One region of the Mucilaginibacter litoreus genome, then DNA from elsewhere that is predicted to be linked to it. Evidence: riboswitches for the same ligand, from Rfam matches in the RefSeq annotation. Region 1 holds a riboswitch; each other region holds the start of a gene.
The links. A riboswitch is a leader RNA that binds a small molecule or an ion and turns the genes downstream of it on or off. The one in region 1 is predicted to bind S-adenosylmethionine.
Positions count from the first base shown of each region.

Region 2: it holds a riboswitch for S-adenosylmethionine, as region 1 does, so the genes downstream of both, metH (methionine synthase) here and ACFQZX_RS09560 (O-acetylhomoserine aminocarboxypropyltransferase/cysteine synthase family protein) in region 1, are expected to answer to the same signal.
Region 3: it holds a riboswitch for S-adenosylmethionine, as region 1 does, so the genes downstream of both, ACFQZX_RS11885 (peroxiredoxin) here and ACFQZX_RS09560 (O-acetylhomoserine aminocarboxypropyltransferase/cysteine synthase family protein) in region 1, are expected to answer to the same signal.

Region 1 covers NZ_JBHTHZ010000005.1:311,159-321,561, reverse strand. Annotated here, with positions in the region: gene rplT (50S ribosomal protein L20) at 1-15, shown strand, start outside; gene ACFQZX_RS09570 (homoserine dehydrogenase) at 84-1,316, opposite strand; gene ACFQZX_RS09565 (homoserine O-acetyltransferase family protein) at 1,316-2,371, opposite strand; gene ACFQZX_RS09560 (O-acetylhomoserine aminocarboxypropyltransferase/cysteine synthase family protein) at 2,450-3,763, opposite strand; SAM riboswitch class I at 3,989-4,102, opposite strand; gene ACFQZX_RS09555 (hypothetical protein) at 4,495-4,743, opposite strand; gene ACFQZX_RS09550 (DUF3291 domain-containing protein) at 4,740-5,447, opposite strand; gene ACFQZX_RS09545 (GAF domain-containing protein) at 5,523-6,005, shown strand; gene ACFQZX_RS09540 (alpha/beta fold hydrolase) at 5,998-6,648, shown strand; gene ACFQZX_RS09535 (DNA-3-methyladenine glycosylase) at 6,648-7,250, shown strand; gene ACFQZX_RS09530 (pyridoxamine 5'-phosphate oxidase family protein) at 7,297-7,797, shown strand; gene kynU (kynureninase) at 7,841-9,130, shown strand; gene ACFQZX_RS09520 (bestrophin family protein) at 9,134-9,988, shown strand; gene ACFQZX_RS09515 (histone deacetylase family protein) at 9,997-10,403, shown strand, end outside.
Region 2 covers NZ_JBHTHZ010000013.1:5,686-16,088, forward strand. Annotated here, with positions in the region: gene ACFQZX_RS13505 (cation diffusion facilitator family transporter) at 1-541, shown strand, start outside; gene ACFQZX_RS13510 (DUF2911 domain-containing protein) at 580-1,437, opposite strand; gene ACFQZX_RS13515 (hypothetical protein) at 1,749-2,243, opposite strand; gene ACFQZX_RS13520 (RNA polymerase sigma factor) at 2,240-2,821, opposite strand; gene ACFQZX_RS13525 (DUF6249 domain-containing protein) at 3,041-3,397, shown strand; SAM riboswitch class I at 3,534-3,644, shown strand; gene metH (methionine synthase) at 3,780-7,496, shown strand; gene metF (methylenetetrahydrofolate reductase [NAD(P)H]) at 7,606-8,562, shown strand; gene ACFQZX_RS13540 (S8 family serine peptidase) at 8,697-10,343, opposite strand.
Region 3 covers NZ_JBHTHZ010000010.1:17,720-28,122, forward strand. Annotated here, with positions in the region: gene ACFQZX_RS11865 (sodium-translocating pyrophosphatase) at 1-173, opposite strand, end outside; gene ACFQZX_RS11870 (APC family permease) at 319-1,755, shown strand; gene dacB (D-alanyl-D-alanine carboxypeptidase/D-alanyl-D-alanine endopeptidase) at 1,727-3,151, shown strand; tRNA gene ACFQZX_RS11880 (tRNA-Cys) at 3,209-3,279, opposite strand; gene ACFQZX_RS11885 (peroxiredoxin) at 3,296-3,931, opposite strand; SAM riboswitch class I at 4,071-4,187, opposite strand; gene ACFQZX_RS11890 (1,4-beta-xylanase) at 4,315-5,391, opposite strand; gene ACFQZX_RS11895 (PAS domain-containing sensor histidine kinase) at 5,729-7,210, shown strand; gene ACFQZX_RS11900 (response regulator) at 7,222-7,650, shown strand; gene ACFQZX_RS11905 (type I phosphomannose isomerase catalytic subunit) at 7,656-8,636, opposite strand; gene ACFQZX_RS11910 (tetratricopeptide repeat protein) at 8,834-9,868, shown strand; gene ACFQZX_RS11915 (DUF3267 domain-containing protein) at 9,877-10,403, shown strand, end outside.

The DNA of each region.
Region 1 (10,403 bases):
GATGCTGTGAAATAATTTAGCACAACGCATAAACAAAATGGCCCCGAATTTCGGGGCCATTTTGTTTATAGTCGGTTTTGATTTTATAATACAGCACTTTCTAATTTGCGTTCTGCTAAGGTAATGCCGGTCAATTGATCAGCGAAAGCCACAAAAGCGTTGTCAGCATTTATCAGCTCCAGATTTTGAATAAGTGACTGCAGGTTGATTTTACCTATCACAAATTTATAATTGCCAGAATAAAAGCGCTCGTGAATTTCTTCAAAATTCAGTGCGTCTACCAAAGCCTCATCCTCATAGCGCAGATAAATATTTATCTCCACGTTATTCGTAAACTGTAGGTTGGTTAATCCTTTGGCTTTTTTGTACTCATAAGCATAATTATAGCGTAATGCAGCAATATCTGATAGTACTGCAGAACCAGTGGGGTGACCACCTGCGCCCTTACCAAAAAAGAATTGCTGATCGGCAAATGCAGCCTGCACTGTTACACCATTATATTCATACTCTACGTTATATAAAAACTCACTTTCATTTACAAACTTTGGCAGCACAAATAGGGTGACATGGCGGTCATCAAGCTCTTTGGCAACCGGTACCAATTTTATTTTAAGGTTTTTCTCGCGGGCGTATTGCAAATCATTGGCTGATAAATTTTGAATGCCTATGTTTAATACATTTTCAGGTTTGATAACCACCCCATAAGCATGTGATGCCGCTATGATCAGCTTGAACTTAGCATCAAAGCCGCCAACATCCATAGTAGGGTCCGTTTCAGCAAAGCCAAGGTCCTGCGCCTGTTTTAAAGCAGAATCGTAATCTAAATTTTCCAAAAATCCTTTGGAAAGGATGTAGTTTGATGAGCCGTTGAAAATACCGCTTATAGAGTGCAATAATTCATTATCATAATACTCTTCCAGATTACGAATGATAGGTATACTGCCGCAAACAGCGCCTTCGTACAATAAAGAGGTGCCATGTTTATGCTGAAGTTCGATCAGCTCATCCAGATAAATGGCAATCATCTTTTTACTGGCCGATACTACATTTTTACCAGAGCTAAGCGCTCTTGAAACAATCTCAAATGCGGCTTCGGTATCATTTATCAGCTCAACAATAGTGTTAATTTCTGGGTTATTCAGTATTTCATCCCTGTTAGTAGTAAAAAGCTCTTTTGGCAAAGAGCGCTCTTTTTCAGGGTTCTTTATTGCGATCTTTACAATTTCGAGATTCAGGTTTTTCGTTTTGATGATGTCATATAATCCCTGGCCTACAACACCAAATCCGAAGAGGCCAATATTCAATTTCTTGCTCATTAAGCTATTTTTTGTAATTCAATAATTTTTCCTTTTACATCCGTTTTCAAAAACGATGTAATAACTTTTGTAAGGTCTTCGGTTTCAATTAAAAAACCGTCGTGACCATAAAACGAATCCAATTCGGCAAATGCTGATTTAGGTATGTGCCTGAAAAGATATTGTTGCTCCTCTACAGGAAACAACACATCAGATTTTATACCAATTACAAGCGTGCGCGCTTTAATTAAACTTAGCGCCTTATCAACGCCATGCCTGCCTCTCCCAACATTGTGCGAGTCCATAGCTTTTGATAAATACCAGTAACTATAAGCATTGAACCGGTTAACCAGCTTTTCGCCCTGGTAATTCTGGTATGAAGCTGCTTTGAACGTTCCTGGTATATCATCACCATCTTCTTGCTGTGTAATGCCATAGGTTTTATAATTACGATAGGATAAGAGCGCAATGCTGCGTGCAGCCTTTAACCCTTTGCTGCCACCATCTGCAGAGCCGGCGAAGAAAGTACGATCTGCACTAATAGCCAGCCGTTGCGACTCATTGAAGGCGATTCCCCAAGGAGAGTGGCTGGCATTGGTAGCAATAAGTATCAGGTTTTTGATACGTTCGGGCTCCAGTATGCTCCATTCCAGTGCCTGCTGCCCGCCTAACGAACCACCTAAAAGTATTTCGATATGATCAATACCTAAATGGTTAGCCAACAATTGATGCCCTTTTACAATATCGCGGATAGTAAATTCAGGAAACGCTAAAAAATAGGGTTGACCTGTGGCAGGGTTATTACTAAGCGGGCTGGTTGTGCCGTATGGAGATCCCAGTACATTGGCACATATTATGAAATAATCGTCCGGATTGAAATGATCCTGATGGCCAAAAAGGCCTTTCCACCATTCAAAAACGTCGGAATTTGCAGTGAGGGCATGGCATACCCACACTACATTATCCCGGTTTTTATTAAGCGTGCCGTATGTAGTGTAACCTATCTCAATACCTTGTAAGCTACGGCCCGCTTCAAGTTCAAATTTTCCTGTATAGGTAAAGGTTTGTGTACTCATTTCTCTTTTGTTGTTATTAAGGGTAGCGCTTAGCGGCTACCCCTTCATAACCATCACTTAAAAACTAAAACTATAATATCAGGCATATATCAATTGTGGTAACTTCGCTAATGCCTGCTCGAAATCGGCTTTAATATCATCAATATGTTCAATACCAACAGCTACACGTAACAGGCCAGGGGTAACACCGGCAGACAATTGTTCAGCATCACTCAACTGCTGATGTGTGGTTGCAGATGGCTGAATGATCAATGTCTTTGAATCGCCCACGTTGGCCAGATGGCTAACAAGCTTAAGGTTATTTATTACTTCTGAAGCATTTTGCTTACCGCCATTTACTTCAAAGGATAAAACAGCGCCAAAGCCATTTTTTAAATACTTTTTAGCGTTAAGATGTTGTGGGGACGATTCAAGCCCGGGATAATTGACCTTTTTTACCTGCGGCTGCTGCTCAAGCCATTTGGCAAGCTCAAGGGCATTATCTACATGGCGTTGTACACGTAATGACAGGGTTTCCAACCCTTGTATGTTCAGCCATGAATTAAATGGCGATTGCGCAGGCCCAAAATCTCTTAAGCCTTCAACCCGTGCACGAATAATAAAATTGATATTACCAAATGGCCCGTTTTTGCCAAAAACATCGTTGAATATCAATCCGTGATAACCTTCGCTTGGCTCAGTAAATTGCGGATATTTACCATTGCCCCAATCATAAGTGCCCCCGTCTACAATTACACCACCAATGCTTGTGCCATGGCCGTTTATCCATTTAGTGGTCGATTCAACTACGATATGAGCGCCATGCTGCAGCGGCCTGAACAAATAACCTCCGGCGGCAAAGGTGTTATCTACTATTAAAGGCAAATCATGTTTATTAGCCAGCTGTGCAAGCTTCTCAAAATCGGGGATATTGAAACCGGGGTTTCCTATTGTTTCAACATAAAGCGCTTTCGTTTTATGGTCAATAAGTTTTTCAAGGTTCTCAGCAGAGTCATCTTCGGCAAAACGAACTTCAACACCAAGGCGTTTAAATGCCACCTTGAACTGATTATAAGTTCCTCCGTATAGAAAAGGAGAGGTGACGAAGTTATCACCTGCCTGCAATATATTATTTAAGGCGATAAACTGTGCTGCCTGGCCAGATGCTGTTGCAAGCGCAGCTATACCACCTTCAAGGGCGGCAATGCGCTTTTCAAAAACATCGGTAGTCGGATTCATGATCCTGGTATAAATATTACCGAATTCTTTAAGAGCGAAAAGATTTGCACCGTGCTCGGCATTATTGAAAACGTATGATGTAGTTTGATATAGCGGAACAGCACGCGAGTTAGTTACACTGTCCACTTCCTGGCCTGCATGTAACTGCAAAGTTTCAAATTTTAGGGCTGACATGATAGTAATGTTTTAAAATTGATTTAATTGTGTTGATTGACAAGGGATACAAATATCCACACTGGTTTGCACGTATTTTTTCGAAAAGAAAGGTGGACGTGGCTGCGTTAACAACAGCAGCAACACATACAAATACATCCTGCAGATTGGTTGTATACAGTTTGACCCGGTAGGGCTTTTGATGTGTTTGTTTTAGCTAAATAAATCAGACTTTTCATGATAATTAATTTATATCCCCCGGGTAATCTATTCTTCCGGGACAGGAATTGGCACCTTCTACACTTTGCAGGGTTGCCAGCGGTTCGTCGAGCCTGATCTCTCGCCGCTTCTTTATAAATCAAAATCCTTACGAAGGAAAATTGATCATGGTATTACTACCAAATAATGTTTCAAATATAGGGCAATAAAAAACTATCTTCCAAATAATATTTTAAAATTATTGTCAAATTTCATATAGATAGATGTAATAATTTTTTCTAATAATGTGCATTTTTATCTTTATACAGTGATACTATACAAGCCAAATTATATTTGGTTAATTAAATTTATAAATCTTAATTAGCTTATATTTAGCATTTTATATAAGTTTTATAAATAAGGACTATAAAGCATTTATTAGTTTAGTAAGAGTTAAAGCTAAATAATGAATATTTATGCCAAATAAAATTTTGTAATCAAAAATAATTTTTTATAACACAATGTATTTAAATGTATTATGATTTTTATTTATACTAATAATTATATCGATAATACGCATCCTGATAGTCTTGGCCCATTTCTTTAAAGCGGGCTGATACTTTTGCTAAAAACTCTTCGTCCAGTAGTTCAAATACTGAGTTTACTCCATCTGTCAAATCCATTTCAGGAATTTTAAAAGTTTGTTCAAGTGTGCCTTGTTCCATCTTAACGATGAATTTTTGGTTCATGCTCATGATGGTAATTTTAAAATCGGGGTGTGGTAATTCTGCAACAACTCTCATGGTGTGGTATGTAATAAGTGCTGCAACGGATCTTTTCCATTTAATGATCCGCTGCTGTCTAAAATTTTAAATCGGGCAAAAAGCTCCTCGCTATACCATCCTTCGCTACGTGTTTTTTTGATAACTTCAGCGTGCTCTTTGCTGCCATAAGCAAATGCTTTCATCTTATCTGCGTTTTCCCATATAGAAAAGGTTGCCTGCCTGTAAGCGGGCGCCTCGCCAATGCCAATGGAGGTAACATAGCCCGGCGCTTTAGTCATTAAATCTGCCACATCATCAACATGCGACCAAAAGTTTTTTAATCTGCTTATGCGAATGGTTGCACGTGTTAATACCGCAATAGGGCCTTCAATATCGCGGCCGGTTGGCTTTCCAAACGGCTCTTTTCCGTCCCACTTGCCATGGCTTTGAATAGGGCGGCATAATAAAGTCCAGCTTTCTTTAGTTAAGGCATTCCACCATTTACTAACAAAGGATTTTTGAGCAAAGCGATCGTAAGCTTCCCGGTCGTCCCAAACGGCCATTAATCCCCACTGTTGCCAATCGGGCTGCAGGTCAAATGTTCCGTTACTCCCGGTGCCAAGCAGTTTCCAAAAACTGCAGCCATTTTGTAATGACATAGGCAAACGGTGTATGGCCATTGCAAACAAAGCGAAAGGCACAAAAAGCTTTCGGTAACGTACTATAGTAAGGCTTACAATCATCTGTGTGCTAAATAAAATATTAAATATGATATTTGTCTTATTTACTTTCAGCTTAGTGTCATTACTTTTGCCTGCATGGCAGAAGACTTGAAAATTATAGGCTCGGCAAATAAAGTAGAGCAGTATCAATCGCTCATACCTCAAATAGAAGCCTTACTTTACGGCGAAACTGATCTGATAGCTAATCTGGCAAATATTGCTGCTGCGCTTAAAGAACAATTTAAATGGTTTTGGGTTGGCTTTTACCTGGTAAAAAACGATGAGCTTGTTTTAGGGCCGTTTCAGGGGCCGGTTGCCTGCACGCGCATTGCTAAGGCTAAGGGTGTTTGCGGCACAGCATGGAGTAAAGCAGAAACACTTATTGTTCCTGATGTAGATGCTTTCCCTGGGCATATAGCCTGCAGCTCGTTATCACGTTCGGAAATTGTTTTGCCATTGTTTCACCAGGGAGAAGTAATAGGGGTGCTTGATGTAGACAGTGAAGAACTGGATAAATTTGATGATACAGATGCAAAGTATCTTGAGCAAATTGTACAACTTATAAAATTCAATGCCTAAGGTCTTTTTGATATCTGGTTTGGGTGCAGATAAGCGCCTATTTGGCAACATAGTAATCCCTCCGCAGTATGAAGCGCTGGCTACCGACTGGCTGATTCCAGAGCAAAAGGATACTTTAGCTATTTATGCACAAAAAATTGCAAATCAATATCATATAACTCCATCAGATGCGGTTATTGGCGTGTCTCTTGGTGGGATGATAGCTACTGAAGTTGCCAAACACTTAAAGCTAAGTAAGGTGATTTTGATATCAAGTATCAAAACTGACAGTGAAGCACCTTTTTATTTTAAAGTTTTCCGTCGTATACCGCTGCAGCGGATAATTCCCGGCAAGCTATTCACTCAATTAGGTTTTTTAGTTAAATATATATTCGGATCTATGTCTGCCGTGGATCAGGTTTTATTTATGAGCATGCTTAAAGGATCGTCGCCAGTGTTTTTAAAATGGGCGATGGAAGCGGTACTGCAATGGAAAAATGATACGATACCCGATAATCTTTATCATATTATTGGCGATAATGACCTGGTGTTTCCTTATCAAAACATTAAAAACCCTACAGCAGTTATAAAGGGCGGCACGCACGTAATGGTGATTGACAGGGCCACTGAAATAAATGCCCTGCTTGCCGATATATTAACATAATGAAGTTACCGGAATTTTATTATCATAACCCCGATGTTGTAGCTCTTAGCCGAGACCTGATCGGCAAGTATTTGTTTACTTGTATCGACGGTGATCTTACCGGCGGATATATTGTTGAAACAGAAGCCTATGCAGGTGTTATTGATAGAGCATCACATGCTTATGGTGGGAGGTTAACGCCACGTACACAAACCATGTTTGCACAGGGAGGGGTTATTTATGTTTACTTATGTTATGGCATTCATGAAATGCTGAATATCGTTACATCTTCTGAAGGGCAGCCCCATGCCATTTTGATAAGAGCCATACAACCTACCGAAGGATTAGATACCATGCTTGCCCGACGTGGAATGGATAAACTTAAACCCAATATTACTAAAGGCCCGGGTTCGGTTGCAAAAGCCATGGGCATATCACGCAAAATAAACGCTGAAAGCCTACAAGGCGATACTGTCTGGATAGAAGACAGGGGGCTTACGTTTGCTGACGAAGAAGTTGCGGCTTGTCCGCGTATTGGGGTAGACTATGCAGGCGAAGATGCATTACTGCCTTACCGTTTTTATGTAAAAGGAAATATTTATGTAAGTAAGCCCAACAAATAACTGTCTTGATTGGTTATATGCTCGTCTATATAAATGAAATAATACTATGAGCAGCGATTGGTCAAAAACAGAGAGCCTGCAGTATTTGCAGGAAAGAGTAAAAGAAATAAAAACAGCTATGCTTACTACTTATAGCCCGGAAAAAGGCTTTAATAGCAGGCCAATGGGTACGGCTGATATCGATGACGAAGGAAATATCTGGTTTTTTACCAATGAATATTCACCTAAGGTAACTGAGATATCCGTAGAAAACACAATTTCGGTAACTTACTCAGATCCTAAAAATCACACCTATTTAAGTATTGTTGCCGAAGCCACAACAGTAGATGATAAAGCTAAAATGAAAGAGCTATGGAACCCTTTTATTGAAGCTTTTTTCCCAAAAGGCTTGGATGATCCGGCACTTACTCTTTTGAAAGTAACACCTACCGATGCAGAATATTGGGATAGCAGCAGCAGTAGCATGGTGGTACTATTTAATATGCTTAAAGCGCGGCTAACCGGTAAACAATATGATGAAGGGAAGCACGGCAACGTAGCTTTGTAAAATTAAGGCGGGTACACACCCGCCTTTTTTGTATAATTGAAGCATGGTTTACCAAAACAACCTTACTTACGCCCAACAGCAGGATGAGCATGATGAACTTAAACTATTCAGAAATGAGTTTTTGATACCGAGGCATAATGGCCACGATGCGGTATATTTATGCGGTAATTCATTAGGCTTGCAACCTCGTGCAGCAAAACAATACCTGCAGGAGCAACTTAACGCATGGGAAGACCACGCCGTTGAGGGATGGTTTACCGGTAACCAGCCATGGCTAAGTTATCATGAAGGTTTGTTACCGTCATTAGCTGAATTGTTAGGTGCGCAACCTGCAGAAATTACTATCATGAATTCGCTTACAGTGAATCTTCATTTAATGATGGTAAGCTTTTATAAACCAAATAGTAAGCGGTATAAAATACTAATGGAAGCAGGTGCTTTCCCGTCAGACCAATATGCTGTTGAAAGCCAGTTGCGTTTTCATGGATTCGACCCTCAAACAGCAGTTATCGAAATAGCACCCAGGGATAGGGAGTTAACCCTGCGAACAGAAGATATAATACAGGAAATAGAGGATAACGCCGATGAACTTGCCTTAATTTTATTCAGTGGTATTAATTATTACACCGGGCAGCTATTTGATATGGAAGCTATTGCAAAGGCCGGACACAGGGCAGGGGCAATGGTTGGATTTGATCTGGCGCATGCCGCTGGTAACGTCCCTGTAAAACTGCATGATTGGGATGCCGATTTTGCCTGTTGGTGCTCGTATAAATACATGAATTCAGGTCCTGGTGGTATTAGCGGAGCGTTTGTACACCAAAAGCATTTTAGTAATAATACCCTTAACCGTTTTGCCGGATGGTGGGGGTACCGCCGCGAAAAACAATTTTTGATGCAACCCGGATTTGAAGCAGAGAGAGGCGCGCAGGGTTGGAACGTCAGTACAAGCCCGATCTTGTTAATGGCTGTGCACAAGGCATCCTTAGATATTTTTGAAAAAGCCGGGGGGATTATACCCTTACGAACCAAGGCAGACAGGTTGACTGCCTATCTTGAGTTTTTGATTAATGATATCAATACCCAGGTTGGCGAAGAAGTATACCGCATTATTACACCGCAGGACATTAAACAACGTGGTAGTCAGCTTTCTGTAATTTGTAAACGTAATGCCAAGGACATATTTAATTATTTATCTGATAATGGCATTATTGGCGATTGGCGTGAACCTGATGTGATCAGGTTAAGTCCGGTACCATTGTATAATACTTTTACCGATGTGTTTAAAGCCGGAGAAGCCTTGTTTAAAGCTATTAGAGCTATTAATTTATAAAAGATGATATACTATAACCCTAAGCAGTGGTTTGGGCTCATATTTCGTTTTAATAAGGCCGATACACTGCGGGAACTTTTTCCATTGATGCTGTCGGTTAGTATTTATGCCGGGGTTATTACATTTTTTCTGATAGATGTTTTTAAAATACCTGAGACATCTTTTATCAAAAAAGTGATTTATATCCATCAAACCATTGGCTTTGTATTTTCATTGCTGCTGGCATTCCGTATCAATTCAGCTTATGATCGTTGGTGGGAAGGCCGCAAACTCTGGGGCAGTTTAACCAATAACAGTCGTAACCTTGCCATCAAGCTTAAGCATCTAACAGAAACACAAGACAGTGCATATTTCAATTACCTTATTCCGCTTTATGCCCGTGTGCTTAAAAATCATCTGAGGGATAGATTTGAGCCTGAAGAAAACACTCATTTAAAAATCGATCCAAACAAGCATGTTCCTAACCAGGTAGCCTCTGCAATGCTTGAGAGGGTTTATCGCCTGAATAAAACAGGGCATATTAATGCGGAGCAGCTATTGAGTATCAACCCCGAGCTTACATCTTTTACCGACATTTGCGGCGGATGTGAGCGAATTAAAAAGACACCTATACCATACTCATATAGTGTTTTTATTAAAAAATTCATATTTACTTATATCATCACTCTGCCTTTTACATGGGCTTTTGATTTAAAGTATTTTATTATGCCGGTCATTGGGTTCATACTATTTGTGTTTGCAAGTATTGAATTATTGGCAGAAGAAATTGAAAATCCATTTGGTACCGATGCAAACGACCTGCCTTTGGATGACATCTCCAGGGGAATTGAACTACATGTTGGTGAAATATTTGAGTAGGCGATGTTATGCTAAAGATAGCTTACGACCCAATATATGCGCATCCATTGCCTCCGGGCCATCGTTTCCCAATGCTTAAATACGAGCTTATACCCGGGCAGTTATTGCATGAAGGAACAATCACCCCGGAAAATCTTTTTTCGCCGAATATACTTGATGAAAAAAGTATTCTGCTTACACATGATGCCAATTATTGGCAGCAGTTACGGGATTTAACTTTATCACCAAAAGACCAGCGACGTACAGGTTTCCCGCTTACAGCCCAACTTATAGAAAGGGAAAGAAGGATAGCTCAGGGAACCATTGATGGGTGCAGCTATGCTATGCAATATGGTGTAGCCTTTAATGTAGCCGGTGGTACACATCACGCAGGTACTAATTGGGGAGAGGGTTTTTGCCTATTGAATGATCAGGC
Region 2 (10,403 bases), on a different contig from region 1:
AGAATTCAACCAGGTTCGCAACGGTTTAAGCTGGTGGCAAGCAATTGTTAAAAGTAAAGACCCAAGCAGTTTTTTGGTTTTGTTTGAAGATGGTGCTGCCGTGCTGGGCCTGCTGATTGTATTTGTATTTATGCTGATAGGGCACAGTTACCATCTGGAATATATGGACGGAGTGGCATCAGTACTGGTAGGTTTATTACTGGTATTTGTATCAGCCATTTTGGCCAGAGAAAGCAGGAGCCTGCTTATGGGTGAAGGTATTGCTCCGGAAACTCAACAAAAAATACGAACACTTGCCGAGCAGGATAGGGCGGTTATACGTGTGGTAAATGTGCTGTCAACTTACCAGGCGCCTGATGATGTAATGCTAATGCTGATCATAGATTTTGACCCTGATATTGATACAGAAGACATAACCGCAGCTATAGAGCGTGTACGCCTTGCCATAAAGACCGCCTTCCCGCATATTAAATTTGTTTTTGTACAGCCACAAACTTATACAAACTTACCTACAGATATAATACCAATAAAAAGGCCTTAAGCTAAGCAGCTTAAGGCCTTTTTATTGGTATTAATTAATTAATCTTTGGCTTGCTGTATAACCGCTTCATTAAGCCTTACATATTCTTCGTCGTTACTGTCCTTAGCGAGTTTAATCCCCTGTTGGGCTGTTGCTATTGCTGCTGCCTTATCGCCCATCTTAAGCTGTATGCGCGATTTCCATAGTTTAAACCATGGTGCATTAGGTTCAAGCTTCTCTGCCTCTAAAGCCCATTGCATGGCCTTTTTAAGGTCTTTGTCATTCTCGTAATAATATTGTATAGCATTAAAATAAGGACGCTTTTTTATTTCACCTTGCATCAGCTTTTCAATGTTAGCAGTTATTTGTGCATCATCATTGGTTTGCATATGAATAGGTACGGCAGTATGGTCCCAAACAATATATAAATCGGTAGTTTTTGTTGTTGAATTAGCAAACTGCATGGTAAACGTTTCGCGCTTCTCTTTTACAGTTAATGACTTCACTTTAAAGCGAAGCAGATCATCAGCCTGCTTATAATCATAAGCCCCCCATTGTTTAGCAGTTTTGTTTAAAATGATAGTCCACTCATTTTTTTCGGGGATGCTAAAAAGTGCATAGGTACCGGCAGGCACTTTATTACCTTCAATAATTACTTCTTCGCTAAAGGTAATGGTAGTAGCAGCATTTGCACCTGTACGCCATACTTGCCCGTAAGGATTGATACCACCGAATATTTTACGCCCTTTTACATTTGGCCTTGAATAAGTTATGGTTATTTTACCCAGTCCAAAATCCTGTATAATGGTTTGTGTGGAGCTGGCCTCAGGGATGCGGGGTTCCTGCTGGGCATAAATATTTAGGCTTACACATGCAAAGAGCACGGCAAGCAAGTAAAATTTAGTTTTTCTCATCATTCAAATTTACCACTAATGTAGCAATTGCAAGATGAATTTTTAGTGAAATGGGTTGCAAAGCAATAATCAATAGCTATAAAATAATAAAAGCCCTCCAGACTTGCTCCGGAGGACTTTCAACCTAAACCTTATCACAATTAACCGGTAAGTTTACCGGTTGCAAAAGATGTTACAAAGACTGTACCAAAATATATTGATCTGCTCTAAATGTGTCATATCTACACTTTCAAGCCGATTTATTTAATTAAAAGCTATATACAACTGGCGGTGTAGGTTTATGTGTTAAGATTTTTATACACAAAAAGTGACACTTATTGCTGCTTTGTCAGTTTGACACGACGCAGATAGCTGTCTAATAAAAACAAGCCCATTACAATATCAAAAAACAAAAAACCTTTGATTACCGGCCCTGTTAGGTAGCTGCTTATACGGGGTACATTCAGTTTTACCGGAATATCAACATCAGTACCTGCTGACCAGTTTACTGTACTAAATGTGTACACCAGTAACCCTGCAACCGTAGCTATAAAAAATACAGCTATTGACCATATTATTTTTTTATTGATAGCGGCCTTCAGCGGTTGGCTGGCATTTTCAATCCGTACGCTCTCCATTACATTATAAGTAAAGGCCATGGACGGTTCATCAAGCTCTATATTGTTAAGGCTTTCATTAAACAGCAGCAGTTCGTTATACTTATTACGATATGCTTCGTCACGCTCTATAAGCCGGGCGATGGCCTGCCGTTCTTGATCGGTACAAGTTCCATCAATGTAATTCCAAAGTCTTTCTTCAATGCTGTTCATATCAGTTCGTTAACTTCGTGTTTTAAATTACGCTCCAGCTTTTCCTTTAAACGCTGTCGCGCCCTGAATAGTTTTACTTTAACGGTATTAGCCTCTATACCTAACACTCCTGCTATTTCTTCAAGCGACTGCTCGCCTTTGTAAAACATGGTTATAATGGTCGCATCATCAGGCAGTAACTGCTCAATGGCCTGATTAAGGTAAAAGCTGCGCGATTTGTTTTCTACGTTATGTTCATCAAAACCGCCGGGCTTATTCTCTATTTGGATATAGGTTTCATCGTCATCAATTGATGAAGTATTAACACGTTTTTTCCTTAAAAAAGTCATAGCGGTTGTATATACAATTGTATATAGCCAGGTACTGAACTTAGATTGTTGCTGAAAGGAAGATAACGAACGATAAGCCTTCACAAAGCAATCCTGCGCAATTTCTTCAGCATCTTCCCTGCTTTTTGCAAAGCGCATAGCCAGTGTGAAAACAAAGCGCTGATGGCGCCTTACCAGATCGGCATAGGCCGACTGGTTGCCGCCAAGTGTTTGTTCTATCAACTCAATATCCGAAAGCCTGCTTTGCATATACAACCTCTCTGACTACAACATTCAATATTAGGTTACATACTAAATTACGATTTTAGATATACGGTTTAAAAATCATATGTATAGGTAAGTTTATACAGAAAGGTGTTATCGTACTTTTAAAAATATTTATCAATGAGTGTAACCTCTTAAAAAACGATGTGGTCATAGCCTGCAAATACACCATGGTGGTGACATCAACAAAAAAAAATAAATATCATGGACGGAAAAATATTAATACCGATTTTAATCTCTCTGGGCTTATTTGCCCTAATATTTGGAATTTTTTATATGAGAAACCGGGAGCGCATGGCAATGATAGAACGAGGCATGGACCCCCGGGCTTATAAACCACAGCCAGCTCCATGGCAAAATCTTAAATGGGGGTTGCTATTAATAGGTTCGGGCTTAGGCCTGTTTTTAGCTTATGTTTTAGATCGCACTACTTTTGCCAGTACACAGGATGAGAACGAGGCTATTTACTTTGGCTTGATAGCGATTTTTGGCGGCCTCGGCCTGGTGCTTTCCTATCGCATTGAAAAGAAAGAACTGTATCACGACAACAAAGGGGAATAAGCAAAGCAGTCGTCCTGAAACAGGTTGACAAAATTAGAGTTAAAGATAGTCCTTGTGGGTTAATACCTGCAAGGCTTTTTTTTGTAGCGCTTATGCTACTATTTGCGTTTTACAACATTATTATTCATCTTTGTACCGCTTATGGAGAAAGACGGAGGGATTAGACCCTGCGATGTCTTAGCAACCTGTTACTTAACAAGGTGCTACATTCTACCCGGCTCTATTAAATGAACGGGACAGATAAGTGAAAGTCAACCCATTACACCCCGACTTTTCGAGTAAGCTACATACAGTTTGCAGTTTTGAGTAAGCAGTTTGCAGTATTTGCTGTACCCGCTTGTTTAACTGCCCACTGGTAACCGGCAACTGCCAACTGATACAAATGGATATTAGAAAAGAACTACAAAAACGCATCCTGGTTATTGATGGGGCAATGGGTACCATGATACAACGGTACGAGCTGACAGAAGCTGATTTTCGCGGCGAGCGTTTTCGTAACCATCCATCTGATCTTAAAGGTAACAATGACCTGTTGAACCTTACACGGCCGGATGTTATAAAAGCTATACATGCCGAGTACCTGGAAGCCGGTGCCGATATTATAGAAACCAATACATTCAGCACCCAACGCATTTCGCTGGCCGATTACCATATGGAAGAGCTGGGCTACGAGCTAAGCTATGAGGGTGCGCGCCTGGCCCGGGAAGCGGCTGATGAATACACGGCAAAAGATCCATCAAAACCACGGTTTGTAGCCGGTGCTATCGGCCCTACCAACCGCACAGCATCGCTGTCGCCCGATGTTAATGACCCGAGTTACCGCGCCGTTACTTTTGATGACCTTGCCGAGGCTTATTACGAGCAGGTGCGCGGGCTGGTTGATGGCGGCTCTGATGTGCTGCTGGTTGAAACCATTTTTGATACGCTGAACGCAAAGGCAGCGTTGTTTGCGATAGATAGGTATGCCAACGAATTAAAGAAGTCTCCAGCCACTGGGAGGAGATTTAGAGGGGGGCCAGATCGCAGGCTTCCAATCATGATCTCAGGTACCATTACCGATGCATCAGGCCGTACTTTGTCTGGCCAAACTGTTGAGGCTTTCTGGAATTCTGTCAGCCATGCCAATTTGTTATCGGTTGGTTTAAACTGTGCGCTGGGTGCAAAAGAGATGCGTCCGCACTTAGAGGAACTTTCTGAAAAGGCAGGTGTATTTATCTCAGCCTACCCCAACGCCGGCCTGCCTAACGAGTTTGGCGCTTATGACGAAACCCCGCATGAAACCGCCCACCAGGTAGATGATTTTATAAAAGCTGGTTTGGTAAATATAGTAGGAGGCTGTTGCGGTACCACGCCCGATCATATCAAATGTATCGCCGAAAAGGCTGCAAAGTATCCACCCCGCCAAATTCCGGAGATACAGCCTTACCTGCGTTTGAGCGGTTTGGAAGCCGTAACTTTAACTCCCGAAACTAACTTTGTAAATATAGGTGAGCGTACCAATATCACCGGCTCACCAAAATTCTCCAAGCTTATCCTTGCCGAAAATTATGAGGAAGCTCTTTCTGTTGCATTACAGCAGGTAGAAGGTGGTGCTCAGGTTATCGATATTAATATGGATGAGGGAATGATAGATTCTGAGGCTGTGATGGTGAAATTCCTGAATTTGGTTGCGAGCGAGCCCGATATTGCCAAGCTACCCATCATGGTCGATTCATCAAAATGGACCGTGTTGGAGGCGGGCTTAAAATGTTTACAGGGCAAAGGTATCGTCAACTCCATCTCGCTAAAAGAAGGCGAAGAGAAGTTTAAAGAATATGCCCGCAAGATATTAAGCTACGGTGCTGCAACCGTGGTGATGGCTTTTGACGAAACAGGCCAGGCCGATTCACTGGAGCGCCGCAAAGAGATATGTGAGCGCAGCTACCGTATACTGGTTGATGAGGTTGGCTTCCCTCCGCAGGACATCATATTTGACCCCAACATCCTTACCGTGGCAACCGGTTTGGAAGAACACAATAACTACGCGGTAGATTTTATTGAAGCTACCCGCTGGATAAAACAAAACCTGCCGCTGGCCAAGGTTAGCGGTGGTGTAAGTAACATATCATTCTCGTTCCGCGGCAATAACGTGGTACGCGAGGCTATGCACTCGGCATTTCTTTATCATGCCATTAAGGCAGGCCTTGATATGGGTATTGTTAATGCCGGTATGCTGGAAGTTTACGAACAAATTCCTAAAGACCTGCTTGAATTGGTTGAAGATGTGCTGCTTAACCGCCGTGACGACGCAACAGAACGTTTGGTTGAGTTTGCCGATACTATTAAAAGTAAAGGTAAAGCTATAGTAAGAGACGAAGAGTGGAGGAAAGGACCGGTTGAAGAGCGCCTGTCGTACGCGCTGGTAAAAGGTATTGTTGAATACTTGGATGACGATGTTGAAGAGGCCCGACAGAAATATGCCCGCCCATTGGAAGTGATTGAAGGCCCGCTGATGGACGGCATGAACATAGTGGGCGATCTGTTTGGCGCCGGTAAAATGTTTTTACCGCAGGTAGTAAAATCGGCTCGTGTAATGAAAAAGGCCGTAGCCTACCTGCTGCCATTTATCGAAGCCGAAAAAGCTAAAAATCCGGGTGAGGGCGCTAAAAGTAATGCTGGTAAGGTGCTGATGGCTACCGTTAAAGGCGATGTGCACGATATTGGGAAAAACATTGTAGGCGTGGTATTGGCCTGTAACAACTTTGAGGTGATAGACCTCGGCGTGATGGTGCCCGCACAAAAAATAATTGAAGAAGCTAAAAAGCAAAATGTGGATATTATTGGTCTGAGCGGATTGATTACTCCCTCACTTGATGAGATGGTACACTTTGCTAAGGAAATGGAGCGCGAAGGCTTTACTATCCCGCTGTTGTTGGGTGGTGCCACTACATCGCGCATACATGCCGCGGTTAAGGTTGCCCCACATTATTCGGGTGCCGCTATACATGTGCTGGATGCATCGCGCAGTGTTACCGTATGCAGCAGCCTGATGAATAAGGATACCCGCGACAGCTATATACAAGGCATCAAAGATGAGTACGCTAAAGCACGCGAAGCGCATGCCAATAAAAAGAGCGACAAGCGTTTTGTAAGTATTGAACAAGCACGTGCCCAAAAATTTCAGATCAATCTGAATGGTATGGTGGCGCCTGCGCCAACTTTTACCGGCACCAAAGTATTTGAATCATTCCCGCTGGAAGAATTAGTGCCTTATATTGACTGGACACCCTTCTTTCATACCTGGGAACTGCGTGGCAGCTATCCGAAGATATTTGAAGATAAGTTTGTAGGTGTAGAAGCTAAAAAGCTTTTTGATGATGCCCAGGCGCTATTAAAAAAAATAGTTGATGAAAAGTTGCTCCGCGCTGATGGAGTTATTGGTTTCTGGCCTGCTAATAGTGTAGGCGATGATATAGAAGTATACACCGATGAAACGCGGAGTCAGTTACTTACACGCATTCATACCCTTCGCCAGCAAAATGAAAAGGTAAAAGGTGAGCCGTACTACGCGCTGGCAGATTTCATCGCGCCTAAAGAAAGCGGTATTGCCGATTATTGGGGAGGCTTTGCTGTAACCGCCGGTTTGGGTTGCGACGAACTGGTAGCTGAGTTTGAACGCGACCATGATGATTATAACAGCATTATGGCTAAAGCACTTGCCGACCGCCTTGCCGAAGCCTTTGCCGAAAAAATGCATGAACTGGTACGAAGAGAATATTGGGGATATGCCAAGGCTGAGCACCTGAGCAATGAAGAGCTGATCAAAGAGGAATATCAAGGTATTCGCCCGGCGCCGGGTTATCCGGCATGCCCGGATCATACTGAAAAGACTACTTTATTTGAGATTTTAAAGGCTGAAGAAAGTGTCCATATGCATTTGACTGAAAGCCTGGCCATGATGCCTGCCGCATCAGTAAGCGGCTTTTATTTCGCGCACCCTCAGGCACGTTATTTCGGCCTGAACAAAATCAGCAAAGACCAGGTGGAAGATTACGCCAAACGTAAAAACATGTCTATAGAAACAGTAGAACGTTGGCTGGGGCCTAATTTGAATTATTAAAGAGGTGCGTCATTGCGAGGAACGAAACAATCTCCAAACTATACAGAGCGAACCTGCCTGTGTAGATTGCTTCGTTCCTCGCAATGACGCTTAGATAAATTATACTTAAATGAAGATTACTGAGCACATCGAGAACGCGGCTGGCAAAACACTATTCTCTTTTGAACTGATACCGCCGTTGAAAGGGCACAGCATCCAGGGTATTTATGATGCTATTGATCCATTGATGGAATTTAAGCCGCCATTTATTGATGTTACTTCGTTGCGCGAGGATTTTATATATAAAGAACAGGATAACGGTCTGCTGCAAAAGCTGGCGTACCGTAAACGCCCGGGTACCATTGCTATATGTGCAGCCATCATGAATAAATACAAGGTGGATACCGTGCCGCATTTATTATGCGGTGGCTTTACTAAAGATGAAACCGAAAACGGCTTGATAGACCTGCACTTTTTAGGTATCGAAAATGTACTGGTACTAAGGGGTGATGCCCGCAAAGGCGATACATCATTTGTGCCTACCCCAAATGGGCATTGTTATGCCACCGATTTGCTTAAACAGGTTGTAAACATGAACAACGGCGTTTACCTGCATGAGCATTACGAAAACATGATGAAAACCAATTTTTGTATCGGCGTAGCAGGCTATCCCGAAAAGCATTTTGAGGCGCCTAATCTTAAAACCGACTTTAAGTATTTAAAGCAAAAGGTAGAAATGGGGGCAAGCTTTATTGTTACACAAATGTTTTTTGATAACAAACGCTATTTTGAATTTGTAAATAGCTGTAGGGCAGTCGGTATCAATGTACCTATTATACCCGGACTTAAGCCAATAACATCATCAAAGCAGTTAATCTCCTTGGCTAAAACTTTCCATATTGATATCCCCGAGGATCTGAGTGATGCCATACACGATGCAAAATCAGAAAAGGACGTAAAGGATATTGGGATCGAATGGATGATCAACCAGTGTAAAGAGCTGGTTAATTTCGGTGCGCCGGTATTACATTTTTACACAATGGGTAATCCCGGCCCAACAAAGCGCATTGCTGAGGCGATATTTTAGTATAGTACTTGTCAGTCTTAGCTTGTCGAAGGCCTTTACCTTTCAAAGTGGTTGGACAAGCTCATCTTGACAAGGTGCTAAACGAGTGCGGCCCGACTGATTCAGTCGGGCCGCACTCGTTATGATATATAGTGTTAATTAGGCAACTCGGGTTTCATTTTTGATGCAATAAGCAACGCACGGTAAGCGTTTACTATGCCGCCTGTTTTAGATAGTGTTGTAAAATCAACTTTATCTGTTTTGCTGCCCGGTTTTAATACCATTACGCCTGTCAATGGTGTGGCCGATCCCAGAATAGCTTGCTTAAGCTGTTTAGCGCTGAGCTTAGGATAGTACTCCAGTATTAAAGCTGCAATACCGGCAGTGATAGGTGAGGCAAAGCTGGTACCATCCGCAGTGTTAAATTCGGCATCCATATTTACAGATGTTACTTTAACGCCTGGGGCAAACACATCCACATTCTTTTTACCATAATTACTGAAAGAGCCTGCAAGCTCGGCATCTTTGCGTGCCGCAGATGCACCTACGCTGATAACGTTATCAGCATCAGTGGCTGAGCCGTCCTCAAATGTATCATTAGGAAATTGAGGCTTAACATCAACATCCTGGTTGTCGTTACCTGCTGCCTGTACCAACAGTACATTTTTAGATGCGGCATATTTAAAAGCTTCATCTACCCATGCCTTATGCGGTGACAGCTTTTTGCCAAAGCTCATGTTAATTACTTTTGCACCATTATCAACGGCATACCTTATAGCGTTGGCGATGTCCTTATCGTACTCATCGCCGTTAGGTACCGCTTTAATTGCCATTATGCGAACGTTATCAGCAACCCCATCGATACCATATTTGTTACCGCGTACCGCGCCTATAAGGCCTGCAACACCTGTACCATGCTCAGCATCTGCAAACTTAAGCAGGTTGTTGCCGTAAGGTTTGCCATCCTGTACATTAGGGTCATCGCCAACTATACGCGCGCGTGCTTCCAGATCTGGGTTAACATCGTTGTTTAGTTTTTGCAGGTATTCGCTTAGGTCATTAATGATCTTGGCATTGGTTTCGTTACCACCTTCCTGCTCAAAAACAGACTGCCATACGGCAACGCTTTGTTTCACGGTATCATTAGCGGTAGTAACTTTAGCAAGGTCAGTTTTTTTAAAGGTACCATCAGTCTTTAAATTTAAAGCTCTTTTTACATACCCGCTGGTAGCCATCAGCGCATTCAGGATGGGCTGTAGCTGTTGTAACTCGGTGTTAGATTTATTGACAGTTTCGTTATGGGTAAGCTTCACCTGCTCCCAGTAAGCAAACTCCTTTTCCTGCCCGGCAGGCGCCGATGTCAGGTTCTCATATTTGCTTTTAAGGCGATTGTATTCGCGCACCTCTTCAGTAGTTTCGGTAAAATCGCATTTACCGCCGGGGCCGCCTAAGAAGTCCCAGCCATGTATATCATCTATGTAGCCATTATGGTCGTCATCAATACCGTTGCCCGGAATCTCTTTGGTATTGGTCCACAGCACAGGTTTTAAATCTGCCTGAGCGGTATCAATACCGCTATCGATAGTAGCAATAACCACTGTCTTGCTTTTTTTACCTTTTACCAGTTGATAAGCCTGGTTAAGGCTGATGCCGTAATAGCCATCAGTTTTAAGGTCCATTAAGTGCCAGTTTTTAGGTAGTTCTGCCGGGGCTTTAGGTGCAACCTGCGCGGTTGCGTTGTAGTTTATCAGTATTGCCGCGCTAAGTGCAACAGCAGTAACCGTCTTGCGGATAAAATGCATAAATTAATAAATACTTCTTTTTATTTGTTATTGACGGCAATATAACCGTTTAGTTTAAAC
Region 3 (10,403 bases), on a different contig from region 1:
TCAGCACGTAAAAATGCCATTGCCCCATCAGCAATGTAACCGGCAAGCTGGTTCATAGAAGCATCGCCCGTTTCCTGTTTGGTGACCCATGCAGATTTACCCGCCATAACGAGTATTCCTATCAAGCCAAAGACGGGGATCAGATAGATTAAGTAATTGTTCAAAAGATCCATAAATTTAGTTTATAAAGTGTTTAAGTGCTTTTTATGTAAAAGCAGATATAATTGGTTGATGCAAAATAGTAAATTAATTATTCACAATAGCGTGTCAAATTATAAAGTTTTTGAATAGTTTAGTGGTTTAAACCCTTTAACCCTAATGGCTAACGAACCCACTCCATCTAAACTAAAACACGAATTAAGTTTGCTCGACGGCACCATGCTGGTTGCCGGTTCCATGATCGGTTCAGGTATTTTTATTGTAAGCGCCGATATTATACGCAATGTTGGTTCATCTGGCTGGTTGATAGCTGTATGGCTTTTAACAGGCTTCATGACACTTACCGCGGCATTGAGCTACGGCGAGCTAAGCGCCATGTTCCCGAAAGCGGGGGGCCAGTATGTATATCTGAAAGAAGCCTACAACAAACTGATCGCATTTTTATACGGATGGAGCTTCTTTGCGGTTATACAAACCGGTACAATTGCAGCTGTGGGTGTTGCCTTCTCCAAATTCGCAGCTTATTTATGGAAGCCGTTAAGCGAGGATAACATTGTTTTTCAAACCGGGTCGCTTAAAATCAGCGCAGCACAGATCGTATCCATCATACTTATTATTTTCCTTACGTTTATTAATACCAGAGGGGTTAAAGGCGGTAAATTAATCCAAACAACTTTCACTTTAACCAAGCTGTTAAGTTTATTCGGGCTGATAGCTTTTGGCTTTCTGGCCTTCAAAGGCGATATATGGCGTGCTAACTGGGCTACACCCTGGGACCTGCATAACCTTGCTAAAGATGGTTCCATCACTCAATTAACAATGGGTGCTGCCCTGGGTGCAATAGCTGCTGCAATGGTTGGTTCTATTTTCAGCAGCGATGCCTGGAACAGCGTAACCTTTGTAGCCGGCGAAATGAAAAACCCTAAGCGTGACGTAGCGCTGAGTATGATGTTTGGTACTATTATCGTAACCGTTATTTATGTACTGGCAAACGTAGTTTATACAGGCGTATTGTCTTTACAGGATATTGCCAGTGCCGATAAAGACCGCGTGGCGGTAACCGCATCGCATGTAATTTTTGGTAACATAGGTACCTATATCATTGCTGTAATGATCATGATATCAACCTTTGGCTGCAATAACGGACTGATACTTTCTGGTGCCAGGGTTTATTATACCATGGCTAAAGATGGTTTGTTCTTTAAACGTACCGGTACCCTTAACCAGTTTGGCGTACCGCAGTTTGGCCTTTGGATACAAGCTTTTGTTGCTTCGTTATTGTGTTTAAGCGGCCGCTACGGCGATTTATTGGATATGATATCATTTGTGGTGGTAGTGTTTTATGTGCTCACTATTTTAGGTATTTATATTTTGCGCAAAAAAATGCCAAATGCCGAACGCCCTTATAAAGCAATTGGTTACCCTGTACTGCCAGCGCTTTATATATTGATGGGAGTTGCTTTTTGCGCACTTTTATGCGTTTATAAGAGCGATTACGTTAAATATGGACTGTTAATTGTGCTGATAGGCATACCAATTTATTATTTGACAAAAGTAAGTAGCCGTAATGAAGATAAAGCAGACGTGGTTAATTAGTTTAATATTCGTTTTTATTGCAGACGCGGTCTGCGCGCAATCTGACCTGCAAAAAAAATTACAATCCGCCTTTAACCGTTTTCAGTCTGACGAACAATGCAAATATGCATCAGTATCATTAACCGTTCTGGACACTAAAACCGGCGAAACTGTTTTCACCGCCAACCCTGATATGGGTTTGGCGCCCGGCTCTACACTTAAAACGGTTACAAGTATTACCGCCTTTAATCTTTTAGGCAAGGATTTTAGATACGAAACTCAGTTAAACTATTCGGGATATATAGATGCATCGGGCACACTTAACGGAGATGTGATTATTAAAGGTGGTGGCGACCCAACTTTAGGCAGTTGGCGGTGGTCTGCAACCAAAGAAAACGCTGTACTAAAAGCAATGGTGGCTGCATTGCAAAAGGCAGGTGTAAAAAGGATTAACGGTGGAATTATAGGCGATAACGGTGTATTCAATCAACAGTCAATCCCGGATGGTTGGATATGGCAGGACTTGGGCACCTATTATGGTGCTGGCATTGCAGGGCTTTGCTGGCGCGAAAACCAATTTGATATTTTGCTCAAGACTGGCAGTGTTGGTAATACCATCACCGTGGAAGGTACGTCTCCTGAAACCAGTTACCTGCAATATAAAAGCGAACTGACCAACGGCGCTGCCAAAACCGGCGATCAGGCTTACCCTTATCTGCCTGCTTTTAACAGCAAAATAATGTACCTGCGTGGCACTTACGCTGTAGATCAAACCAAAAAACGTGTATCTGCCGCCATTCCTGATCCGGCGTTTGATGCTGCGCTTCGGCTGAGCGACACGCTTAAACGCTTAGGCATCCCTGTAAACAACAGCCCGCAATCTTCCCTGATGCTGGCCGAAAAAGATATGCAGGTGCCGGCCAACACTAAAAGCCTTACTGTTATCAATTCACCGGTTTTAAGCCAGATAGTATATTGGCTCAACAGAAAAAGCATTAACCTGTATGCCGAGCAACTGCTTGCCAGTATAGCCTTAAAGGCAGGAAAACAAGCTTCAACTGCCGACGGTGTTGACGCCCTTAAAGCTTTTTGGGAAATGAAGGGTATTGATAAACGCTCCATGAATATTTTTGACGGCAGCGGTCTGTCACCGGAGGATAGAATTACCACATCAACAGTTGCCAGGATACTTCAATCTGCAAAAAAAGAAAGCTGGTTTGATGACTTTTATGACAGCCTTCCCATTTACAACGACATGAAGATGAAAAGCGGCAGTATTAACAGTGTACAGGCTTATGCGGGCTTTCAGGTGCATGATGGCAGGCAGTTATGCTTTTCCATCATGGTAAACAACTATAATGGCCCGGGCAGCGGTATTCGCGAAAAGATGTTCAGGCTGCTGGATGTATTAAAGTAAAAAAGCGATGGGCATAAATCCCATCGCCACAGTTATAGTTAGTAGTCAGCAGTTTAGACGTCGCGGGTAGATTCGAACTACCGTAAAAGGTTTTGCAGACCCTCACCTATCCTCTCGGCCACGCGACTTGTTATTACCCTTTACTTACTTATTGGGCTGAGGTGTCGTTCTCAAATATGGTTTTACTTCCTTAAATCCTTTTGGAAATTTTGAAGGGATATCTTCTGTTTTTATCGAAGGCAATACAACTACATCATCACCGTCTTTCCAGTCGGCAGGTGTAGCAACGCTGTGGTAAGCGGTTAGTTGCAGTGAATCTATCACCCTTAGTATTTCCTGGAAATTTCTGCCTGTAGATGCAGGATAGCTGATGATCAGTTTAATTTTTTTGTCCGGCCCGATGATAAATAATGAACGTACTGTTGCCGTGAGCGAAGCATTTGGGTGTATCATATCATAAGCTTCAGCAATTTTGCGGTCCTCATCGCCAATTATAGGGAAGTTTACCTCAACGTTTTGCGTTTCATTGATATCGTTGATCCATCCTTTATGCGATTCTACATTGTCGGTACTCAATGCAAGCACTTTTACATTGCGTTTATCAAATTCATCTTTTAGCGATGCGGTTTTACCCAACTCGGTTGTACAAACTGGCGTGTAATCTGCCGGATGAGAAAATAAAACTCCCCAGCCGTCGCCAAGATATTCATACAGATCAATTTCCCCCTGTGAGGTTTGTGCTTTAAAGTTTGGGGCGTCGTCGCCAATTCGTAAGCTCATTTTACAAAGTTTTTAGTTAATTATTTACTTACTAATAAGTAAGTTATGTTTAATATTTTCCCAATAAGATTATCCGGAATTAAGCGGCATGCCTAAGCAGAAAAGGAAATATGCCACAGGCATATTAATCATTTAAATCAGCTTATCTGTCTTACAATGCATAAAATCATTGAAGCAGGAATTAGCACCTTTTACCTAAGCGGTACAGGTTGCTAAGACTTCGTTGGGCCCTTCCCTCTGTCTTTCTGGATAAGTATTTAAAGAACGATAACGTCACAAAGATATTTATAAATTCTATAAAACCTATAGACTTTATAATAATTTTTTTGGATTAAGTTTAACTAATTGATAAACAGGAATAAAAAATTGCTAAAATATAAGCGTTACTTACCATTTAGTTTTTTTATCAATTCTACTTCTTCGGGTTTATAGGCTGTGCCATCCTTACGAAAAATGTCATGAAACCATTCCTTAGGTTCACTGCCATCGGGTATTGGGTTGTCCCAGGCATATATAGTATTGGTTTTACCCATTACAAACCCCCAGTTTAAAGCACCAACATTTTCTTGCTTCAGCATAGGCATAATTGTTTCAAAACGGCTGCCGCGTGTACGGGCCATATATTCTGTACATATAAGCGGCTTGCCATGGGTTTTAAGCAACTGTATAGTTTTACGGTGCGATGGTTCTTCCGTATAATCATGGTAAGTTATGATATCGGAATTTAAAGCCTGGTAAGTGTTGAGTTTTTCGAAGGTCCAGTCCCAAAGCCCGGCAGACAATGGCTGATCGGGGCTTACAGCCCGTGCCCATGTAAATACTTTAGTCAGCAGATCATAAGATGCGTCTTTTTTCTTTGAGTTACCAGGCTCGTTATATAAATCCCAAAGCAGTATGCGCTTATCATGCTTAAAAGTTGTTAGCACATCAGTTACATAAGCCTGTAACATTTGCACCTGACCCGGATTATTTAAGCGATTACCGGGGTCCTGCAGCCAGCCAGAGTTATGAACACCGGTTTTTGGTGCCGGCTGCTTACCAATTTTTGCATCCGCATTCCAGCAATCATCAAAAAATACAAACATTGTTTTTATGTGATGCTTATTGGCAATGGCCAGATAATCGTTAACACGCTTTTTAAAGCCGGCTTTATCCTGCTGCCATGCAAGGCTGTATAAAAAAACCCGCATTGTGTTAAAACCAATTTCTTCCGCATAACCCAATTCTTTGTCGATAGTTGCAGGATCGAAACTATCGGCCTGCCACATTTCTAATTGATTGATAGCACTGCTTGGCATAAAGTCGGCCCCGGTCATCCATTTATGCTGTGCATACCACGCATTTGCTTTAGATACGGACCAAACTTTGTTTGGCGCACCCGCGTTTTGGGCGCTACTGTTCAACGCTGTTACGCTTGAAATTAATAATATAAGTACGCTTTTAATAAATCTGTTTTTCATATTAATTGTAAAGGTAATAAACTTAGCAAAAAGGATTGATTTTGACTGCCTTTTGTATATATGAGTTAAGATACTTATGCCATTTAATTTATGAGTTTAGCAAATTATAATATTACCATATTAATGCAATAGTTCAAATTTGATTACCCATGTTAGGACGAGTTCGCTATAATTGTAATATTTTTAACTAAAACTACCTAAACAAACCACATTTATAAACCATACGTATAAATATTGCTTTGTTAATAATTTAGGTATTAAAACAATATATAATAAGCAACAAAGTTATAGAACTAGTGTTTACACACTTAATTAATAGATATTGATAACAGCTTAAATGGGTTCAACTGAAGAACATATTTTTTTTAGCGAAAAAACGGCCCACATTATAGAACTGTTTGATAATATCGATATTGGTGTATGGGAGTACAATCTTAACACAAGGGATATAAAGTGGTCAAGCGGTTTTTATTCTGCATTAGGGTATACTTCAGGAGAAATTGAATGTTCTTATAATTACTTTTTCGAGAACTTATTATACTACCGCGACAGACAGACATTTTTAGAATCCACACGTGCAATCCGAGGCGGAAGCTCACCAATAACACAAATCAGGCTACTCACCAAACTAAATGGCTATCAATGGTTTGAAAGCAAAATACACTATATTAAAAACTTAAGAAGCCCTTTATTATATGGCACTTTTGTTAACATCAACAAACTTAAATTAGCTGAATTAACAGCGGCGGAAAAAGATTTTAAATCTGAAGAGATTGGCAGGATTGCCAAAATAGGCATTTGGGAAATTGATGTGAAAAGTATGGAGCTTATTTTAAGCAAGGAAATTTATGAAGTTTTTGAGCTTGATACTCCAGTACAAATGTCTGTTGATGAAGCCATTAGTTTTTTTGAACCCAAATATCAGCAGCAATTACGTGATGCGCTACAAAATGCTATTGACCTGGGTAAGCCTTATGATTTGGATGCACAATTCAGAACCGCCAAAAACAATGTTGTATGGGTTAAGGCAAAAGGTGTACCTGTAATTAATGATCATGGAAGCTGCATAGCTATAAGAGGCATATTTCAGGATATTGACAGTGTAAAAAAAAGTGGCATTACTTTGCAATCATCTGTTAACCTGCTTGACGACCAGAACAAGCGACTGCAAAACTTCGCTTATATCGTATCACATAATTTACGGTCGCATGCAGGCAACCTAAAATCAATGGTGACTCTGTTTGAAGATACACAACTGGAACAGGACAGGTTGGAGATCTTCTCGCATATCAGCACCATCAGTCAAAGCCTTAGCGCTACAATGGAGCATCTGGATGAAATTGTAAAAATGCAGGCAGAGATTTCTAAAGGGACATCACTGGTCAACTTTGAAAGAACCTTTGGGAATGTAGTATCAGCCCTGGAAACCAACATTAGCGCTACAAACGCAAAAATCAATACCAATTTTGCCGATGCTCCGGAGGTTAACTATATACCAGCCTATCTGGAAAGCATATTTTTTAACCTGCTTACCAATGCGTTAAAATATAAGCACCCTAACCGCAACGCCGTTTTAAATATTACCACACAAAGCAGCGGGAAAGAAATTTATTTAATTTTTGAAGATAACGGTTTAGGCATTGACCTAAACCGTCATGGTAGTGAACTTTTCGGGATGTACAAAACTTTTCATCGAAACAATGACTCTAAGGGAATAGGCCTTTTTATGACACGCAACCAGGTTGAAGCACTTGGTGGATCCATAGTTGTGGATAGCACAGTAAATGTTGGCACAAAATTTACTATTAAACTGGTATAATAATAACAGTTGTGAATAGGGATATTAATATGGTGACCGCCGGGATAATTGATGATGATAAGATCTTTACTTATGGTTTCAAAAAATTAAGCTCGATAAAAGGCATTTTTAACGAGATATTAGAGTTTAATAATGGTAAAGAAGCTATTGATTATTTAACCAATCCTGATAATAATCAGCGCTTACCGGATGTTTTATTTGTAGATATTAACATGCCGGTAATGAATGGCTGGGAATTTAATGAAGCATTTGGGGAAATAAAATCACAACTGGGAAAAGATATCGTTGTTTACACCATCAGTTCATCAATAGATCCAAAAGATATAAATAGGGCAAAAAATAATCCGCTTATAGCGGATTATATTGTAAAGCCAATTGATTTAACTTACCTGGCGAGTATATACGAAAATCTGCAGACAGCCGAAAGAAGGCCCGCTTAAATAGATTATTCAATATAACTCTCAAGTATTTTGAAACCAGCAGTTGTTTCAAGCTCAACTTTCTCAATGGTTTTAGGCAACAAAATGCAATCACCCATTTTTACAGTATAGGATTTGTTATTATGCTTAAGTGTATACCCGCCTTCAACACAAACATGTATTACAAACGAATCGAGGTTTGAATAATCCTTTTCAACGCCATGTGTAGCATCTAAAACGTTTGTGGTAAAGTAAGGGCATTTCACTACATGCACGGTTTCATCCTTTTGGGGCTGATACTGAGTTTTGTACTGATCATAATGCTTGTAATCAATAGCAGCCAATGCTTCTTCAGTATGCAGTTCACGCTTTTGGCCTTTATCATCCACACGGTCAAAATCGTAAATACGATAAGTGATATCTGAAGTTTGCTGAATCTCGGCAATTAAAAGCCCTTTGCCTATAGTATGCACGCGGCCCGCAGGTAAAAAGAAAACATCACCTGCTTTAGCCTCTTCACGGTTCAGTATATCCATGATATGTCCACTGTTTAAAGCGTCGACATATTTTTGTTCATCCATTTCCTGGTTAAATCCGGTAATCAGTGTCGAACCCGGATCAGCTTCTATGATATACCACATTTCGGTTTTACCGAAGGAGTTATGGCGTTTTTTTGCCAGTTCGTCATCCGGATGCACCTGTACGCTAAGGTCATCGTTGGCATCAATAAACTTCACCAGTAGCGGGAATGTATCGCCAAAATGCTGATAAACTTTCTCCCCTACCAGTTCGCCTTTATATTGCTCAAGCAAAGCAGCTAACGATTGCCCTTCAAGCTCACCGCCGTTCACAACCGATACATCAGATTTTACGCCTGATATTTCCCAGGTTTCGCCGCAGTTTGGCAGGTCGCCAATATTTTTATGCAGATAGCTTTCAATTTTGTGGCCTCCCCATATTTTATCCTTAAATATGGTTTTAAATTTTAGCGGGTATAATGCTGACATGATGGTTATGTATGATGTATGTTTAGTGAGACGTTAAAAAAATGTTTTTCTGCTGCTAAATTAGCCATTTCGATAATGTGATATAAAGGTTTTTTACAAAAAGTATTTTATAGAAATGTTAATATTCAATGAAACATCCGGTTTGATTTCTTGATATGGTGAGATATTTTTATCTTTAAAACACCTAATCTTTTTCTGTGAACGAATCCTTGAACCCTCAATCATCAGACGTCCCTGAAGTGTTATCATGCAAAAACTGTAATGATTTAGATGTTGTGCATGGTTACCCAATTTTACTTTGTGCCAATTGCCGTAACAAATTCATCAATTATCCTATACCATTATGGGTCAGACTATTCGGTGCCGGTATATGCTTGATATTAGTAATATCACTCATATGGTTACCTGCAAATTTTACCGCCGCCATTGCTATATCGAGAGCTGAAAAAGCAGAAAAGAATAAAGATTATATAACTGAACAGCATGAGCTTGAAAAAGCTTTTAAAACTGCCCCCAATTCTTCGGATGTATTGGAACATTTAATGATTGCAAGCTTTTATAATGATGACTTTGAAACGTTATCAGACGCATCTGCGAAATTGGGAAACAGGCCAATCGAAGATAGTGTCATGCTTAACAAACTTAACTACATTATTACTCAAAGCAGATTATATGCGCCATCAGATACATTTAATATCGTGTTTAAAAATTATGCGGCTAAAAAGATTCCTGATTCAACATTAGCGAGATATGTCAAGCATAATCCCTTTGACATCTATGCATCTTATCTATTAGCTTCAACATACGACGAAACAAAACAATATGAACTTGCAGATCCTCTTTTATCTCACATATTAGATATCGATAGCGAATACATCCCTGCCATTTACTATAAAACAAAAGTAAAAAGGGCATTAAATCAAATTGACTCTTCGTTATTTTATTGCAATCGTATACTTCAACTAAACCATCAATCAGTTTATGGGCTTGCCGCAAAGGCACGTACTTTATTAAAAACCGGAAATTTACAAGAGGGGCTTAAACTGGCACAACAAAGTCATGACCTCAATAAAAATGATGGCTATGGTACGGCTACGCTGGCTATAGCTTATCATTTAAACAAAAATTTCAAAAAAAGAGACTTCATTTTACAAACTGCTGCAAAAGATTCTTTGACAACTTATTACATAATCTTTGCCAAAGATGTAATATCAAATAAAAATCAACTTTAGCCTTTACTATGTTCATTCCCGGAATTTTAATAACAATTGCCACCTTTCCAGGCGTAATCATACACGAACTTGCCCACCAACTATTTTGCCGCTGGTTTAAAGTACCGGTATTCAAAGTTGTTTATTTTCAACCATCCAATCCAGCCGGCTACGTACAACATGAAATCGTAAGCAACAAATGGCATTCTTTGTTAATCAGCGTAGGACCGTTTATCATAAATTCTCTTATAGCTATGATTGTTGCATTCCCCACTGCCTTACCTGTATTTAAATTTGATAATGCCAACATTGCCGACTACATACTTATTTACCTGGGAATATCTATTGCAATGCATGCGTTTCCAAGTATTGGTGATGCCAAAAGCATTTGGCAAGATGTAAAGGATCCTGCAACGCCGTTTTGGGCCAAAATCGTAGGCTATCCTGTAATTGGTTTAATTTACATTGGTTCAATTGGAAGCTTTTTTTGGCTGGATTTGGCGTACGGTGTTGCATTGGCGGTGGGTATACCCAATCTCTTAGTTAATATTTTAGC